DNA from 2 places in the Bradyrhizobium sp. AUGA SZCCT0182 genome. Region 1 is predicted to be linked to the other one. Evidence: predicted binding sites of a transcription regulator. Region 1 holds the regulator's gene; the other holds the start of a gene.

Region 1 (9,341 bases):
TTGATCGTCGCCTGTGGGAGGCCGATGATCTCGCTTGCTTCCTCGAGGGACTTGAGCGCGAAGTCGACGAGTTCAATCACCTCGCGATGAGCCGGCAGCAACCTCCTGAGATAGTGGTCGAGTTCCACGCTCGTCCTGGCGCATCCAAGCCGCAGCATCATCTGAGACAGATCGATGCCGGCCTCGTTCAGCCAGGAGATTCCGTTCTCTCGGGCCGATGCGCTGGTCTCGGCAGAAGTCGTTTGCATGATCGTCTCCTTATTGCGCTTCCATTCACGCGATGGAACGGACGAATAAGGAGGCCGCGTTTCTGCACGACTTCGTGAATTGCAGAGAATAGTTCTGTGGAACGGAAAATGGTTTCAGGTTCGCTTTCGCGGTGAAACCCTAAAACAGGATAAATTTTATTCAAATGATAGATATGCACGCGTCAAAGCGACGCCTGAACTCAGCTTGCGGCCAGCTCGGCGAACGTCCGGCCGGCAGCGGCGCGCAATGGCGAGCCCTTTGAGAGAATCGCGAGCAGTGCTGCGTGCTGATCGCCTTCCGCGCTTTCAAGCGTTGATTTTGCCCACAGATAGGACGCTTCGAAAACACGCTTGTGATTGTCGAACTCCATGACCTTGGCGCCAGGAATGGTCGGCGGACGCATCACAAAATCGGCGGGGCCCACCGGAATCGAATCCACGCGCTGATGCACGAGCAGGCTGCGCCAGAGCACGCTGACCGCTGATGGCGCCCTTGGCAGGCGCTTTTTGCCAAACGGCAGCAGCAGACTGGAAATCAGCTTGAGGCGTCCCGGAAGCGCATCGTAATCCACCTCGAAGCGTTCGATTTCCTGCTTGCCAAAATGGACCACCAGGTTGGGCCCGCGCTTCAGATTGTGCATCGGCGCAAGCGGGATGTTGTCGATCAGACAGCCGTCAACCAGCATCGAGCCATCCTTGGTGTAGAACGGCGGCAAGATGCCTGGAATCGAGGCTGACGCCCGCACGGCCTGCCACAGCGAACCGGTACGAATGACTTCGCCGGCCTGGGTGGAGAGATTGGTTGCCACGGCGGCAAACGGCTTCCAGCAATCCTCGATGTTGCAATCCGCCCCGAGCGCCTCCGCAAGCGCGCGGTCGAGGGCCTTGTGGTCAAGCAGGGAGTATCGCGGCCAGGTGGGGCGCTTGAAACTCCGGCTCTTGACGAAGATATCGTCCGTGCCTCGATCAAGATCTTCAGCTTCGAGGTTCTTGGCGAAGCCGGCGACCATGGCAGCCCCGACGCTGGTTCCGACGAAGATATCGAAGTCAACGCCGCGTTCGCGAAACGCCTTGTAGATTCCAAGGTGCGCCGGCCCCAATCCTCCCCCGCCAGCCGCCACAAACCCGATCGCCCGGCCGAGCAGGAAGCGCGCCAGGCTCCGTACATCGATGTCGTCCTGGAGCGATATGTGGTGATGCATGAAGACGGGCATGCGCCTCAACCAGGCGCCCGTGCCACGCACTTCACCGCTTCGCTCATCATGAACGAGCACGAGCCGCCGCTCGTTGGTTCGATGATAGGTCGACGCCGCAGCCTCTACTTCGGTCAGGGAATCGTCCGGCGCCCTGCCCCTGCATACGAACAGGACCTGATCGGATTGCCGGATGCATTTCTGGGTCCAGCGCGTCAGCTCCCGGTCGCCAAAATAGGCGACGAGATCGGATGCCTGCTCCAGTCGATGCAGCCAGCCGGTTATTTCTTCATCGTCCGGATCCCGTCCGGGGAACATTTGATTGATACGCTGGGAGGTTACGATCTCAACCACCGCGTTGCCGAGCGCCTGTGTCAGCAACGCGTAAAACTGCGGCGGCACCGGCTCCCTTCCCCCTTCCAGAACCACGATTGTTCGCGTGCGCGCAAGTTGTCGATTGGGAACGACGCGCGACGTCGTCTCGGCCACCCGAAGCGCCATCGCCTCAAGCAAGAAACCAACGATGCTGGGCGCTTCAGTTGCAATTTTGTTGTAAGCGGCACGCGACAATGAGAGAACACAGGAATCCCTGATCGCCGTTACGGTGGCCGTCCGCCGGATCTTCCCAAAAAAGCCGATTTCACCAATGAGATCGCCCGGCCCCAGTTCGGCAATCAGCCCTTCGTCGCCCGCGCGCTGCACCGTGAATGCGCCGCGCACGACTTCAAAGAAAGCGTCCGACGCATCGCCCTCGGCGACAAGCTCTTCGCCGCGCAGAATGACCAGCTCGCGCATGAAACCCCGGATCTCCTGACGCTGCTCTGCGGTCAGCATCCTGAAGATCGAGACGTCGGAGGGAACGAAGGCCTCGGGAGGCGTTGCGGTATCGGCGAGAAGGGGAGCGTCGGGGACGAAGGGTGGCTCAGATGCGGTGGCACCATCTACCATTATGTTTTCCTCGATCGAGACTGCGCTGCGCAAGTGACCTTGTTGCCGCCAACGTATTTCATAGCCGCGCCGACACATAGCAGCTCACGCGTTCAAATTGCCTTGCCATACGTCAGGACAACGGGATTAGTTGAGCCATGGTGGATGGGCGGTAATGTCAATTACTCGACATTTGATCGATCGCGTTAAGCCGCCTGCAATCTTCGGCATCTCGTTGCAATTATCCGGACGAATCTGAAAAAATCCTGATATCGCTTCGCTCGCCCGGGCCAAGCTCGCTAACGTACGGGTCCAAGAAGGAGCACCGATGAGCAACGGCGATGACGTGCAGATCGAAGTTGCGCTGGCCGCGACCGATGAGGTGCGCCTGCTGATCGGCGAGCTCGAGGCCGTGCTCGCGGTGGAGTATCCGCCGGAGCAGCGGCATGGCTTTTCCATCGATGCGATCTTCCAACCGCATGTCCGCTTCTTCCTCGCGCGACGTCACGGCGCGGCGGTGGGCTGCGGCGGCGTCGCCCTCTTCCCTGAATATGCCGAGGTCAAGCGGATGTATGTGCGCGGCACCGCGCGGGGCCAGGGCGTCGCCGACGCCATTCTCGCACGCATCGAAGACGAGGTGCGTGGCGCCGGACTTCCCATGTTGCGCCTGGAGACAGGAACGCGCCAGATCGCGGCGATGCGGCTCTATATACGGACGGGATTCCGGGAATGTTCCGCGTTTGGGGATTACGCGCTGAAAGCGCCGCAATCCATTGCGGCGAGTGTGTTCTTCGAGAAGCGGATGTGAAGCGGATTGTTATGTAGCCCGGATGAGCAAAGCGACATCCGGGACTCCGGCATCCCTCCGATACCCGCATATCGCTAGCGCTCATGCGGGCTACCAGCTTCAGGTCAGCTTCCCCGCCTCGTTCAGCCCGCTCTGCCAGGTCGACGGCTGCGTGCCAAAGCCGCGCTTGGCGCGCGTGCCCAGCCAATAGCCGAATTGCGGGGGCACGTTGCGGAACGGGCCTTCGACGCCGAGTTTGAGGGCGGCGTCCATCGGCCAGTTCGGGTTGTTGAGGATTTCGCGGCCCACCGCGATCAGATCGGCTTGCTTGTCCTGCAGGATCTGCTCGGCCTGGTCGCCATGGATGATGAGGCCGACCGCCATGGTCATGATATCGGCGTGGCGTTTGACATAGTCCGACAGCGGCACCTGGTAGCTGTATTTGATTTCCTTGCCCAGGATCGGCGCCATCTCGGTGATGCCGCCGGACGAACAGTCGATGACGTCGACGCCCTTGCTCTTGAGGATTTTCGCCAGCCGTGCGCTCTGCTCCGGTCCCCATCCGGCGTTGTCGTCCACCGACAGGCGGACGAACAGCGGCTTGTGGTCGGGCCAGTGCGTGCGCACCGCTTCGGTGATCTCGGTGATGAAGCGCATCCGGTTGGCCTCGGAGCCGCCATATTCGTCGGTGCGCTGGTTGGATCGCTCGGACAAAAATTGATGCACGAGATAGCCGTGCGCACCATGCAGCTCCAGCACGTCGAAGCCGGCCTCATGGGCGCGCCGCGCGGCCTGGCCCCAGGCCTGCACGAGGTCTTTCACTTCGCTCCGCTCCAGGGCCTTCGGCACCGGCCATTTCTCGCTATGGGCAATCGCGCTCGGCGCCACCGGCGACCAGGCGTCCCAATCCTCGATCTCGGGCGTCCGTTGCAGCGGCCGGTCGCCTTCCCACGGCCGGGTCGCGCGCGCCTTGCGCCCGGAATGGCCGAGCTGAATGCCCGCGACCGCATTCTGCTGATGGATGAATCTAACGAGGCGGCCAAGCGGCTCGACAAAGGCATCGTCCCAGATGCCGAGATCGCCGACCGTGCCGCAACCGCGGCGCTCGACCTTGGTCGACTCGACGACGACAAGCCCGGCCCCGCCGGCGGCGAATTTGCCTGAGTTCATCAGGTGCCAGTCGGTCGGAAACCCCTTCACGGCGGAATATTGGTGCATCGGCGGCACCACGATGCGGTTCTTCAGCTCGACGCCGCGGATCGTCACCGGCGAAAACAGCAGCGTGTTCGACATTCTAGCGTCCTCGCCGGTTTCCTGGAATCCTGGGCACCCCAGTCCCGGCAAGCTGCCGGCGGGCGGCTGTTATTGTTTTGCGGTGGTCTCGGTCTTGATATCCGTTTTGGCTGCCTTCGGCTTCGCGGGCGGCTTGGCTGCGGCTTTCGGGGCGGCATTGTCGCTGCGCACGGTTCCCCAGGGATCGGTGCTCTTTTGCTCCGGAATATTGCCCAGCGACCGCTTGTAGGCGCGCTCGGCCTCCTTCGCCGCCGCGATCTCCGACGGCGACTTTTCCTTGTCCGGCTCCCCGTATTGTTGAACGGGTGCCTGCTGGGCCAACGCCGGCCCGGCCAGCAAGACCATCACAGCCACGATGCCAATCATTCTCATGCGATCACTCCCGAAACGTTCCGGCCAAACGAATAGCACAGCTCCCGCGCCAGCCTAAATGCTGGATTGGGCGGAAATTGTTCGCGAAAACACGCATTTCGCCGGCTGCAGCCAGTCGTTGCCCAGAGCGGTCCAGTTTTGTAAACGTCTGGCATGAACGCCCCGCTTCTCCCCAACTCCGCCGACGCGCTGCTGTTCGATCTCGGACGCGTCGTACTCGATATCGACTTCGGCAAGGTGGTGGCCAATTGGGCCGGCCATGCCGGCTGCGAGCCGGCACAGCTGGTCGAGCGGTTCTTGCCCAATGACGCCTGGCATCGCCACGAGCGGGGCGAGATCAGCGACGCCGAATTCTTCGCAGGCCTGCGTGGCTCACTCGGCATCGGGATATCGGACGCCCAGTTCCTGGAAGGCTGGAACGCGATCTTCGCCGGCGAAATGCCCGACATATCAGCATCGCTGGCGCGCGCCGGACAACGCCTGCCGCTTTATGCCTTCTCCAACACCAATAACGCGCATGTCGTGCATTTCAGCCAGGCCTATGCCGGCGTGCTCGGCCATTTCCGTGAAATCTACCTGTCATCGACGATCGGGCTTCGAAAGCCTGATGCCGCGGCCTATGATCATGTCGTCAAGGCGATCGGTGTTCCCGCCTCCCGCATCGTGTTCTTCGACGATTCCGCCGCAAACATCGACGGCGCGCGGGCGCGCGGCCTGGCCGCGGTACATGTGACAGGGCCGGATGACGTCGCAAAGGCGCTTGCCGCGCTGGGAATTTGAGAGGGTGTTGCCGTGGCCCTGATGCCGGTCGTTGATGCGCTGGCCGCGATCCTTGCGGGCGCCGATCCCTTGGCGGAAGAAATGGCCGCACTCGACACCGCCTGGCATCGCGTGCTCGCGCGCGACCTTGCGGCAAAGCGCACCCAGCCGCCGCAGGCGATGTCCGCGATGGACGGCTATGCGGTGCGATCGGCCGACGCCGCCGACCTCTCCGCGCGGCTGAAGGTGATCGGCGAAGTCGCGGCAGGCCGCCCGTTCGAGCGCATGGTGGGCCCGGGCGAAGCGGTCCGGATTTTCACCGGCGGCGTGATCCCTGATGGCGCCGATGCCGTCATCATCCAGGAAGACACGGCTGCCAGCGGCGACCACGTCACGATCACGGAAACCGCCAAACCGGGACGGCATATCCGCGCCGCCGGCGCCGATTTCCGCGAGGGCGATGTGCTGCTCACCAGGGGCAGCCGCCTCACCGAACGCGACCTGTCGCTCGCCGCCGGCATGAACTATCCGGAACTCGCCGTGATCAGCCGCCCCAAGGTGGCGGTGCTCGCCACCGGCGACGAGCTGGTGATGCCGGGCTCGATCCCGGGCCCCGGCCAGATCGTCTACTCCAACGGCTATGCGCTGCGCGCGCTGGCGCGGGCCGAGGGCGCCGAGACCATCGATTTCGGCATCGCCGCCGACACGGTCGAGGCGACCACCGACGGCATCCGCCGCGCCCGCGCATCGGGCGCCGACATCCTGATCACGATGGGCGGCGCCTCGGTCGGCGACCACGACCTCGTCAAGCGCTCGCTGGAGGCCGAGGGCGTCGCCATGGCGTTCTGGCGCATCGCGATGCGGCCGGGCAAGCCGATGATGCACGGGCGCCTCGGGGCGATGCGGGTGATCGGCCTGCCCGGCAATCCGGTCTCGTCCTATGTCTGTGGTTTCCTGTTTCTGGTGCCGCTGATTCGCGCGCTGTCGGGCCGAAAAACCATCCATCACGCGCGTGAGACCGCCCTGCTCGGCCGCGATCTCCCCGCCAACGATCAGCGCGAAGACTATCTTCGCGCACGACTTGAAGAGCGCGAGGACGGTGCGTTGATCGCGGTGCCGGTGAGCCACCAGGACTCGTCGCTGCTTGGAAATCTCGCTGCGGCACGGGCGCTTTTGATACGTCCGCCGTTTGCGCCGGCGCTGCCGAAAGGCACGCCATGCGAGTTCCTGCGCCTGCCGGAATGACGCATCGCGGCGGCCTGTTCGGGCGAAGTCGGCGCGCGTTCACCTGAAATTAAGTGGTTGCGGAACATGTATCGAACATATAGTGTCCGTTCATGATTTGTTTCGAGAGCTAGTGTCTACAAATGGGAGTTTTGGACTTCCGAATTTGAGACCGCACTCGCAACTGAACTGAACGACCACGAATTACGACGCGCCAACCGGGGGATTGCTCGAGATGCTTACGCGCAAACAGTATGAACTTCTGCGTTTCATCAACGAACGGCTCAAGGAAGCCGGCGTGCCGCCCTCCTTCGACGAAATGAAGGATGCGCTCGACCTCCGCTCCAAGTCCGGCATCCACCGCCTCATCACCGCCCTGGAAGAGCGCGGCTTCATCCGCCGCCTGCCCAACCGTGCCCGCGCCATCGAAGTCATCAAGCTGCCCGAGCTTGCGGGCGCCGGTAACGGCAACGGCCGCCGCGGCTTCACTCCCAGCGTCATCGAAGGCACGCTCGGCAAGGTCCGCGCCGCCAGCGCGCCCGCCGAGGACGATGGCAACCGTCCGGTCGCCGTTCCCGTAATGGGCCGGATCGCCGCCGGCACCCCGATCGAGGCGCTGCAGACCCGCAGCCACACCATCAGCGTACCGCCTGACATGCTCGGCTCCGGCGAACATTACGCGCTCGAAGTCCGCGGCGATTCCATGGTGGACGCCGGCATTCTCGACGGCGACATGGCGCTGATCCAGCGCAACGAGACCGCCGACACCGGCGATATCGTGGTGGCGCTGATCGACGAGGAGGAAGCCACCCTGAAACGCTTCCGCCGCCGCGGCGCCTCGATCGCGCTGGAGCCTGCCAACACCTCCTATGAAGTCCGCATCCTGCCGCCGAACCGGGTCCGGATTCAGGGCAAGCTGATCGGGCTGTACCGGAAGTACTGAGGGCGGCCCGCTTTCGCGGGCGCTTCTGTTCGGTAACGACATCCGTAAGCTCGTCATGCCCGGCCTTGTGCCGGGCATCCACGTTGTTGGCTGCAAGATCAAGACCCGGCCCTGACGGAGAACGGTGGGGCCGCGCGTCGCACAATTGCCCAGAATGCGGCAAAAACTGTGCGGGCAAGGATGGTTGGTTTGACGCGTTTTCTTCGACTCGAAGACGCAAAAACCGGGGGGACGAGACGTGGTCAGCAGTATGATCACCAAGATCACCTGGCAGAGGGCTGGACTCGTGACCGAGCCGGGCCGCTACATGCTCCGGTTCGGCTGGCTGATGGTGACGGCGGAAGATCTCGCGATCTGGCAGCAATATCCGGAGGCTGCGTTCACGCTGGTCGCGCTGCCCGGGATTGCCGACGACGGAAGGGAGCAATTCCATCTCGGCGCCTTCGAACTGCCGCTGCCGCCGATGCCCGAAGATCCGCAGCCGCCGTAGCGCGTTTGTGATCGGGCACGCCGGCCTTTCCGTCGCACTATTGCCCAGAACAGGAATAGACTTTGCTCAAGTCCACTCTGATAGAGGCCAGCGCCTCGAGGGAGGCACGGGTCTCTATCTCTTACGAGGGAGCGATCCGATGTGTGACTATAGTTTGCACGCGATGGCAACGCGTCCTGCTGAGGTCGGCGAGACATTGATATCGACCACCTTCCGCGGCACCTCGACCCGCGGCTTTGCCAGCGAACGCGACCCCGCAGTCGCGGTCTGCATGCTGCCCGGGACCGAACTGGCCTTCGCGCAAGACGTCAAATACGACAATCGCTGGATCTGGACGCGGACGATCGGTTTTCGCGTCGGCAAGTTCAACACCATCGATCCGCATATCAAGGAACGTCACCACGACGCGATCGAATTTCCCGACGGCAGCCATGTGCTGGTGACGCAGCTTTGCGAGGGGCAGCGCGTCACCGTGCTGCAATTGCCGGTGGTGCATCCGATTCCCGAGCGCACAACAACGAAGGCGGACACGGCGACACCGCTTTCCACCGGTTGAATTCCGCGCCGCCGGTCGCGCCCCGCCGGGGAACGTGAATCCTTATTCCTCGGCCTGGAGATCCGCTTCCGACGGGGTCGCATCGACCGCACGCGGCGCCGTACGGCGCGGCGCGAGGATGGTTGTTTCCGCGTCCCCCTCGCCCGCGATCGCCGGCGACCATGGACGATCGACGCCCCGGAGCTTGACGGCATCGATGGTAAATCCGCTGCCGCTTCGCCGCAGCACCATGGCGCCCTGCCGCCGCAGACGCTCCGCAGAGATCACCGAGGCGCCGCACCCCGCAGGCGCCTGCCTTGCGGTGACCACCAGCGCCGCGCGCTCACAATCATCCGCCAGCGCTTCCGGCCGCAGCGCCAATGCCACGAACCCGCCACCGGCGCCTTGCATCACGCAGCCGCTCTCGTCGCATGAGACGCCCTCGGTGAGCGAGGCATCGGCAGGCTTTCGGGCGTCGGCATCCGCCGCCAGCCATTCCTTGACGAGGAAGCCATCCCTCGCGGCGCCCTTGGCCGCGCGCATCAAATGCAGTTTGCCGTCCTGGCCGCG
Region 2 (9,341 bases), on a different contig from region 1:
CAGCCGGCACCTTGTTGAGCGTGCCGTATTTCTGCACCTGGTCGCCGACGTCCTTCACCAGCACGGCCAGCGATGGATAGGTGCCTTCGCTGATCTTGCGCGCGGCGACATATTGCGTCACCGCCGGGCGGGGATCGCCGATGATGCTGTGGCCAGCGCCCTTGGCAGCGATCACCTTGGAAGCTGCCTCGGAGGTCTTCTGGAACTGCACCACCTGCGATTCCGGCAGCGCGCGGTTCAGCGCGTAGGCGGTCGGCACGGTGCCGATCAGGATCAGCATGATCAGGCCCATGCCCTTCTGACCGTCGTTCGAACCATGGGCGAAGCTGACGCCGGTGCAGGTGGCGATCAGGATGCTGCGGATCCACAGCGGCGGCGGCTTGTTGGCTTCGGGCGCGGCGTACAGCGCCGGGTTGCGCACGACGAACTTCAGGACCAGCAGCAGGATAGCGGCCATGCAGAAGCCGAACAGCGGCGACAGCAGCAGCGCGTAGCCGATTTCGGTCGCCTTGGTCCAATCGACGCCCGAGGTGCCGTCGCGGCCGCGCATCAGCGCGTTGGCGATGCCGACGCCGATGATCGAGCCGATCAGGGTGTGCGAAGAGGAAGCCGGCAGGCCCAGATACCAGGTGCCGAGATTCCACACGATCGCGGCGATCAGCAGCGCGAACACCATCGCAAAGCCGGCGCCGCTCCCGACCTGCAGGATCAGTTCGACCGGCAGCAGCGAGACGATGCCGAACGCGACCGCGCCCGATGACAGCAGCACGCCGAGGAAGTTGAAGAAGCCCGACCACATCACGGCAAATTCGGCCGGCAGCGAGTGGGTGTAGATCACGGTCGCGACCGCATTGGCGGTGTCGTGGAAGCCGTTGACGAACTCGAAGCCGAGCGCGATCACGAGCGCGACCAGCAGCAGGATATAGGGCAGATAGGTCGTCACCTTGGCGCCGGTGGCTTCGACGTCGACATAGATGCTGTACATCACGAACAGGAACCCGGCCGCGAGAATGCCGAAGAACAGGATCATCGTGAGCGGGTTGAACCCCTTGTCGAGATTGGGCCTGGAAGCCGGCTGGATCGGTGCTCCCATCGATGAATTGAGTGTCATATCAGTCATGGCAAACCCCCTGAAATACTAACGGCGGTTAATCTTTTGACCGATGGAGTTGAAGGTTAGATGACAGGGGCGGCGTCCACGCGTGCGTGCCGGTATGTCAGGGGCGCGCCACCCATTCCCCTCGGAGCATGGACATCAGGCGCATCGACCGGAAGGCTCCGTCGGGGTTCCGGTGCAGATCGCGAACCACGCCTTCCTCGACAAACCCGGTTTTGAGGTAAGTCCGGTAGGCCCGTTCATTCTCAACGAATACAAAGAGTTCGACGCGATGCGCCGCCAGATCTTCGAAGCAGATCTGCAGGACCGATCGCAGCAGGCCCGATCCGACGCCGCAGCCGGGGGTTCCAACCGCGATGCGCCTGAGCCGAACGCATTGGTTGGCGCTTCCGATGCCTTGTAAAATGGCAAATCCGGCAATCTCCGTTCCGTCGCAGGCCACCAGATATCGGGAAGACGGGTTTTCGATTTCAGCGGCGTGCTGTTCGGTCTCCCATCGGCCGATCAGACGCACATAGCCTTCCACGCGTTCGATGCGCATGATGGCGGGATGTCAGATTTACGCGCGGTTTGAATCTGCATGGCGGCAGTTTGGCGTTGCCGCGCCTGCCGGGCAATGCCAAGGCAAGAAGCCGCGAGGGGCGATCGCCGCAAGGGATGATGGCCAAGGGATGATGGCCAAGAGATGATGACCAAGACAGGTCGCGCGCTGCACGGCACCGGGGCTAGAGGAAACCGCACAGCGCGCCGACCCCATGGGAACGTCATGGCGTAAACAGGACGCCCCAACCCCTCCCCAAGAGAATGAGATAGTATCATCGATCAATTGAAGGTTGTACATTTATTTGTCAGTTTTCGAGGGGGCGGTAACGGGAATTTGCGGTTCCCCAATTGCCAGTTCCGATTGAATCGGAACTGGCAATTGATTCTTGGTTTGACGCGTTTTCTTGACGCGAACCGGTATCCACTTCGCTTTGGGATGCGCGAAAATTCAGGCAGCGTGCGCCGATTTTCGCAGCAAGGCTGCCGCGATTTTGAGATCGGCCACGAAGCGCTGATACTCTTGCGCCTTGGCGTCGGCGTCCGGCAGCCGCAGCAAATAGGACGGATGCACGGTGACAAGAGCCGTCGCGCCGTCCTCGAGATCAATCAGGCGTCCGCGGCTTTTGTTGATCGGCGTGATTTTGCCGAACACGCTCTGCGCTGCGGTAGCACCCATCGCCACAACCAAGACAGGCTTGATGGCGGCGCGTTCGCGTTCGTACCATTGCCGGCAAGCCTTGATCTCAGCTGTGTTCGGCTTCTGGTGCAGGCGGATTTTCCCGCGCGGCACAAACTTGAAATGCTTCACGGCATTGGTGACGTAGACTTTTGAACGGTCGATGCCGGCCTCATCCAGTGCACGATCCAGCATTTGGCCGGCCGGTCCGACGAACGGCTTGCCCGCGAGGTCTTCCTTGTCGCCGGGCTGTTCGCCGACCAGCATGACCTGGGCATTCTGTGGGCCTTCGCCGAACACGGTCTGGGTGGCGTCCTTCCAGAGCGGGCAGGCGCGGCAATCGGCGGCTTCTTCCCGCAGCATTTCGATGTCGTCGGCTGCCTGTTTGCGTTTCATCGGCGGTTCCTGCCGCTTCTGCGATTTATGCGGTTCGCTCGCCGCATGCGCGATCATGGCGCTGGCGGTGCGTTCGGCACTCTCGATCAGAGGCTTAATCAACGAGGCCTCCGGCAGGTTCCGCCAATATCGCTTCGGCATTTCGGTTTGCATGGCCTTCACCTTCAGCCGGGCGGGATTGAAGATGCTGGCATAGTAACGCCGCCAGGTTTCCTCCAACCGATCTTCGGTCGGCGCCTCGGCCTTAGCTACCCCCGGCGTGATCGAAACGGCATGGCCATCCCAATGCGCGCAGACGTCAGGCGTCAGGATCGACCAGGGCATGTCGGCAAAGCGCCGGGCGAAGAACGGCGCGGCCAGCTCCACGATATGATGCTCCGGCTCGAACCAGGCGACGAAATGCGATTTCTGCTCGCGGCCGATTTCACGGAAGCGCACAAAGGCGTGCATCTTGTGCTCGTCGCGGTGCACGGCCTTTGCCATCGCCGCGACCTCCGCCACGTCAGGATCGGTCGCAACGACAAGCAGGTCGTGGTTGCCGCGTAGCCGCCACAGCAGGCGATAGAGGATGGCAAAGCGTTCGCTATTGCGATGCAGGATCGCGGCTTTCACCAGCTCGACGAATTTGGTCGGGACGTTGAAAGTCGCATTTGGCGGGTCGGGCAGTGGGGTGGTCGATTCAAACAATTCGGGCGCGTCACCTTGCACACGCCATGTCACGTCGGCCGGGCTTACATCATTCAGCACCAGCGTCCGTGCCGCCTTACGCCAGCCGTCAAAATCGGTTTCGCCGTCGAGGGTGATGTGGTGCATGTCTCTCCTCCTCGTCATTGCCTGCGACAAACGCGAAGCGTTTGCGCAAGGGAGCGAAGCGACGAAGCAATCCATTCCTCCGCTTGTGGCGCTATGGATTGCTTCGCTTCGCTCGCAATGACGACTGTGGTCAAAACCCAAACCCCAATTGCGTCGCCTTCGGCCTGAATCGTTCCGCCAGCTTCGCCCCGTCGAGCAGATGCGGCTGCGGGCGGTGATCGCTGAGAACGATGAACGGCAGCGCCTTATTCCTCGGGATGTGCAGCCGGGCGAGATCGGCCGCACGGATCGATGTGACGCGGCGCGTGGCGATGATGCGATCGACGGCCTTGCGGCCGAATCCGGGCACGCGCAGCAGGTCCTCGCGGCTGGCCCGGTTCACATCGAGCGGAAACCGGTCGCGGTGCCGCAATGCCCAGGCGAGTTTTGGATCGATATCGAGCGGCAGCATGCCGGCGGCTTCGTCGACGATCTCGCCGACGTCGAAACCATAAAACCGCATCAACCAGTCGGCCTGATAGAGCCGGTGCTCGCGGACCAGCGGAGGAGCGGCCAGCGGCAACGCGCGGCTGGCATCCGGGATCGGGCTGAAGGCGGAATAATAGACGCGTTTGAGTTTGTAGGAGCCATAGAGATTGGCGCTGGTATGGAGAATGGTTTTGTCGTCGGCCGCATCCGCGCCGATGATCATCTGCGTGCTCTGGCCGGCCGGAGCGAAGAGCGGCGGCTTTGCCTTTGTTACGGTCTTGTTGTTGTTATTGTTGTCCTGCGCTTCATCGAGCTTGAGCCGCAATCGGCCCATGGTGCGGCGGATCGCGCGCACGTCTTTTTCCGGCGCGAGTTTGGCAAGGCTGGCTTCCTCGGGCACTTCGATGTTGATGCTGAGCCGGTCGGCATATCTGCCGGCCTCGGTGATTAGCGCATCATCGGCTTCCGGAATGGTTTTCAGATGAATGTAGCCGCGGAAGTGATGCTCCTCGCGCAGTTTTCTCGCGACAGAAACGACCTGTTCCATGGTGTAGTCGGCGCTGCGGATGATGCCGGAGGAGAGAAACAGGCCTTCGATGTAATTGCGGCGATAGAAGTCGATCGTCAGCTTCACCACCTCGTCGACGGTGAAGCGCGCCCGCGGCACATTGCTGGAGGTGCGGTTGACGCAATAAAGGCAATCGTAGTTGCAGGCATTGGTGAGCAGGACTTTGAGCAGCGAGATGCAGCGGCCGTCCGGCGCGTAGGAATGGCAGATGCCCATGCCGGGCGAGGTCGAGCCGAGGCCCTTGCCGTCGCTGGAATCCCGCTTCTCGGTGCCGCTGGAGGCGCAGGAAGCGTCGTATTTGGCGGCATCGGCCAGGATTTCCAGCTTGCGTTGCACGTCCATCCTTGAATCCCTTTGATTCCGCTTATGAATCGCCTGAGTAGTAATCCCGATTGACTCTGCCGGGCCTGTTAGCTTTATATTAGAACATATCATGAACAAATGAACCAGCAGCGGGTTCATTTCAAAACCAGCAATGGCCCACAATTTCCAAGGAGCGGCGCATGACCGGCGCGCGCATGAGCACGCTTGCAAGTTTGCGCGGCCGCATCGAGCGCATCGAGGCGGGCGCGGATACGCATGCGCTTCACAAAGTGGCGCTCGGCCATGCCGAGGCCGATGCGACGCTGTGCGGCGGCCTTGCCCGCGCCGCGGTGCATGAAGTCTTCGCCGAAGGACATCAGGGTGCGGCGGCGACGGGATTCATCGCGGGCCTTGCGGGACGGGTGACATCGCGCCGGCCGCTGGTCTGGGTGCGGCAGGATTTTTCGGAAATCGAATCCGGCGCGCTGTCGATGAGCGGGCTCGCCGAACTCGGCCTCGATCCGCGGCTGCTGGTAACCGTGCGCGCCGCCGATGCCGACGCGGCGCTACGGACCGCCGCCGACGCGCTGGCCTGCGATGCGCTGGGCGCCGTGGTGCTGGAAGTCTGGGGCGAGCCGCGCCAGCTCGATCTCGTCGCCAGCCGCAAACTGACTTTGGCAGCGCAGGCTTCCGGCGTCACCGCATTGCTGTTGCGGCTGGCGGCGACGCCGCAGCCCTCGACCGCGGAGACAAGGTGGATCGTGCGCGCGGCGCATTCGCCGCCATCAGCACCCTGGCATGCGTGGGGCGCGCCGGTGTTCGACGCCGAGCTCGTTCGTAACCGTCATGGCCCGGTTGGGCGGTGGATCATGGAATGGAAATGTGATGAGTGCCTTTTCAGCGAACCGGCGAATTCTCAGCCTCTGGCTGCCACGCCTGCCCATCGACCGCATCAAGCGGCAGCTTACGCAGGGCAGCGCAGAGCGGGTTGAAAATAATTTTCACCACGCGGATGCTGCGCCGCCCCCTCTCCCGCTTGCGGGGGAGGGTCGGGGTGGGGGTGTCTCCGCGAGTCATGCTGTTCGTGTGTCCCCGCGAGCGGGAGAGGTGCCAGCCCCCACCGTCGTCGTCGCCAAGCAAAACAACGCGCTGCAGATCTATGCGCTCGACGATCTCGCGGCGCGCTCCGGCCTCGAGATCGGCCTGCCGCTCGCCAATGCCCGCGCGATCTGTCCGGAATTGACGGTGTTCGATGCCGATCCGGTTGCGGACGCCAAGACGCTGGGCGATATCGCCGACTGGTGCGATCGCTTCACGCCGCTAGTGGCGCTCGATCCCCCGCACGGGCTGTATCTCGACATCACCGGCTGCGCCCATCTGTTCGGCGGCGAGCGCGCGCTGCTGCAGACCCTGTGCGGCGCGCTGACCCGCAGAGGCTTTGTCGTCAGCGCTGATATCGCCGGCACCTCGATCTGCGCACGTACGATGACGCGCCATGCGTCGGGGAAAATCATTGCCGATGGCGAGGAGGCCGACGCCGTCGGCCCGCTGCCGGTCTCGGCGCTCGGCGCCGATAGTGCGATCACCAGCGGCCTGCGCCGCGCCGGACTGAAAACCATCGGCGACGTCGCCGCGCGCGCCCGCCACGAGATCACGGCGCGATTTGGCGCCGGCTTCACGACTTTGCTCGAACACGCGCTGGGGCAGGGCGATGCGCCGATCAGCCCGCGAAAACCCTTGCCGGATTACATCGTCGAAAAACGCTTTCCCGAACCTGTTGCCACCGACACCGTGATCGCGATCAACCTGTCCTCGCTCGCAGGCATGCTGGTCACCGCGATGGACAAGCAAGGCAAGGGCGCGCGGCGGCTGGAAGCGAGTTTCTTCCGCACTGACGGCGCGGTGCGCAACATTACGGTCGATACCGGCCGTCCGGTGACCAAGCCTGAGGTGATCGACCGGCTGTTTCGCGAGCGGCTCGATGCCTTGAACGATCCGCTCGATCCCGGCTTCGGCTTTGACCTGATACGTCTGTCCGCCAGCCGCACCGAAATCGTGGTGCAGCAGCAGCGCGATCTCGACGCCAATGTCCATGACAATGACGAACTGGCCGCCCTGATCGACCGCATCGCGGCGCGGATCGGGGGAAAGCGGGTGGTCGTGCATCTGCCGCAGGACACCCATATCCCGGAACGCGCGGTGCTGGCGGTATCGGCGCAGCATCATCTGGCGGCCGCGACAGAGGCCGCCTGGCCTGATCGTATCGCGAGCGAGCCGCCGCTGCGGCCGCTGCGGCTGTTCGAAAGACCTGAGCCAATCAACGTGCCGTTTGCGTCCGTGCCCGACGGGCCGCCGCATCAATTTACCTGGCGGCGCGTCACCCATGCGGTGGTGCGGGTGGAAGGCCCCGAACGCATCGCGATGGAATGGTGGAAGCAGAATGGCGAGGCGCTGACGCGGGATTATTTCCGCATCGAGGACGCGGAAGGGCTGCGGTTCTGGATTTTTCGCGATGGGCTTTATGAGGGCGAACTCAAAAGCGACGAGGAGGGTGAACCCGTTCTGCCCAAATGGTTCGTGCACGGGCTGTTCGCATGAACAGCCCCGGTGTGCCAGCGCCTGCCTATGCCGAAATCGGCATCACCACGAATTTCTCCTTCCTGCGCGGCGGATCAGATCCGCGCGCCTATGTGCAGGAGGCGAGCCGGCTTGGTATTCCCGTGATCGGGATCGCCGATCACAACACGCTGGCCGGCGTGGTGCGCGCCTGGAAGGAGCTCGACAATCCCGAACTTCTGCACAAGCCAAAGCTTCTGATCGGCTCGCGCCTCGTCTTCATGGACGGCACGCCGGATATTCTGGTCTATCCGCGCGACCGTGCCGCCTATGGCCTTCTGTGCCAGTTGCTTACCCGCGGCAAGCGCGGCGGCGATACCGAGCGGATCGCCAAGGGCGAGTGTCATCTGAAACTGGATGACCTCCTGGAATTTTCCGAGGGCCAGCTCTTGTTGCTGACGCTGCCGCATCGCTTCGACTCGGCGGAAGCCTTGAAAATTCTGGACCGCCTGAAGGCGAGCCGCGCCGATGGCGTGTGGCTGGCCGCAAGTCTCCTGTACCGCGGCGACGATCGCCGCCGGCTGGCGCGGCTGCATCTGATATCGCTGACATCAAAGGTGCCGCTATTGGCGACCAACGAGGTTTTGTATCACGATGCCGCGCGCCGTCCGCTACAGGACGTGCTGACCTGCATCCGCGAAAAGACGACCATCGAGGCCGTCGGCAAGCGGCTCGAGGCCAATGCGGAACGCTATCTCAAGCCGCCGCACGAAATGGCGCGGCTGTTTCGCGATCTGCCGGACGCGATCGCCGAGACCATGCGCTTTGCCGGCCGTATCAATTTCTCGCTCGATCAACTCAAATATCAATATCCGGACGAGCCGGTGCCGCCGGGCAAGACCGCGCAGCAGCATCTGGAAGATCTGACATGGCAGGGTGTTATCAGCTATTTTGGTGGAGAGATCGATGACACGCTCCGCGCCACCTTGCACAAGGAACTGGCGCTAATCGCCGAGCTCAACTACGCGCATTATTTTCTCACCGTGCACGACATCGTTCATTATGCGCGTAGCCAGAACATCCTCTGCCAGGGCAGGGGATCGGCGGCGAATTCGGCGGTCTGCTATGTGCTCGGCATCACCTCGGTCGACCCGACCAAGGTCGATCTGTTGTTCGAGCGGTTCATTTCCAAGGAACGGCTGGAGCCGCCCGACATCGACGTCGACTTCGAGCACTCGCGACGCGAAGAGGTGATGCAATATGTCTACCGGCGCTACGGCCGCCATCGCGCCGCGATCATTGCCACCGTCATCCATTACCGGCCGCGCAGCGCGATCCGCGATGTCGGCAAGGCGCTGGGGCTGACGGAGGACGTCACCGCGGCGCTGGCCGATACGGTGTGGGGCAGCTGGGGCAAGGGCCTCAACGAGATGCAGGTCAGGCAGGCCGGGCTCGACCCTGCGAATACGATGATCGAGCTCGCGGTGGCGCTTGCGGCCGAACTGATCGAATTCCCCCGGCATTTGTCGCAGCATGTCGGCGGCTATGTGCTGACGCAGGACCGGCTCGATACTTACGTGCCGATCGGCAACGCCGCGATGGACGACCGCACCTTCATCGAATGGGACAAGGACGACGTCGACGCCCTGCACATGATGAAGGTCGACGTGCTGGCGCTGGGCATGCTGACCTGCATCCGCAAATGCTTTGATCTGATCGCCGATCACAAGGGTGAGCGATACGAACTGGCCGATATCAAATCGGAGGACGACGACGAAGTTTATCAAATGCTGCAGCGGGGTGAATCGCTCGGCGTGTTCCAGGTCGAGAGCCGCGCCCAGATGAACATGCTGCCGCGTTTAAAACCGCGGACCTTCTACGATCTCGTCATCGAGGTCGCG

What was found. Region 1 encodes LexA, which represses DNA repair genes until DNA is damaged. Its sites were predicted from a motif close to TGTTCNNNNTGTGTTCNG; they were not measured.
Region 2: JQ611_RS05430 (putative DNA modification/repair radical SAM protein) is a predicted target of LexA. The motif match lies at 5,004-5,021, and genes of this name have one in related genera.

The regions. Positions count from the first base shown of each region.
Region 1 is NZ_JAFCLY010000006.1:1,386-10,726, forward strand. Features, by position in the region: gene JQ611_RS08705 (sigma factor-like helix-turn-helix DNA-binding protein) at 1-248, opposite strand, end outside; gene JQ611_RS08710 (cyclic nucleotide-binding and patatin-like phospholipase domain-containing protein) at 449-2,389, opposite strand; gene JQ611_RS08715 (GNAT family N-acetyltransferase) at 2,697-3,176, shown strand; gene JQ611_RS08720 (NADH:flavin oxidoreductase/NADH oxidase) at 3,276-4,448, opposite strand; gene JQ611_RS08725 (hypothetical protein) at 4,518-4,820, opposite strand; gene JQ611_RS08730 (HAD-IA family hydrolase) at 4,974-5,600, shown strand; gene glp (gephyrin-like molybdotransferase Glp) at 5,613-6,824, shown strand; gene lexA (transcriptional repressor LexA) at 7,039-7,746, shown strand; gene JQ611_RS08745 (hypothetical protein) at 7,997-8,236, shown strand; gene JQ611_RS08750 (hypothetical protein) at 8,376-8,792, shown strand; gene JQ611_RS08755 (ComEC/Rec2 family competence protein) at 8,835-9,341, opposite strand, start outside.
Region 2 is NZ_JAFCLY010000003.1:195,610-204,950, forward strand. Features, by position in the region: gene JQ611_RS05415 (inorganic phosphate transporter) at 1-1,120, opposite strand, end outside; gene JQ611_RS05420 (GNAT family N-acetyltransferase) at 1,218-1,658, opposite strand; gene JQ611_RS05425 (UdgX family uracil-DNA binding protein) at 2,109-3,545, opposite strand; gene JQ611_RS05430 (putative DNA modification/repair radical SAM protein) at 3,676-4,923, opposite strand; gene JQ611_RS05435 (ImuA family protein) at 5,085-5,876, shown strand; gene JQ611_RS05440 (Y-family DNA polymerase) at 5,770-7,482, shown strand; gene JQ611_RS05445 (error-prone DNA polymerase) at 7,494-9,341, shown strand, end outside.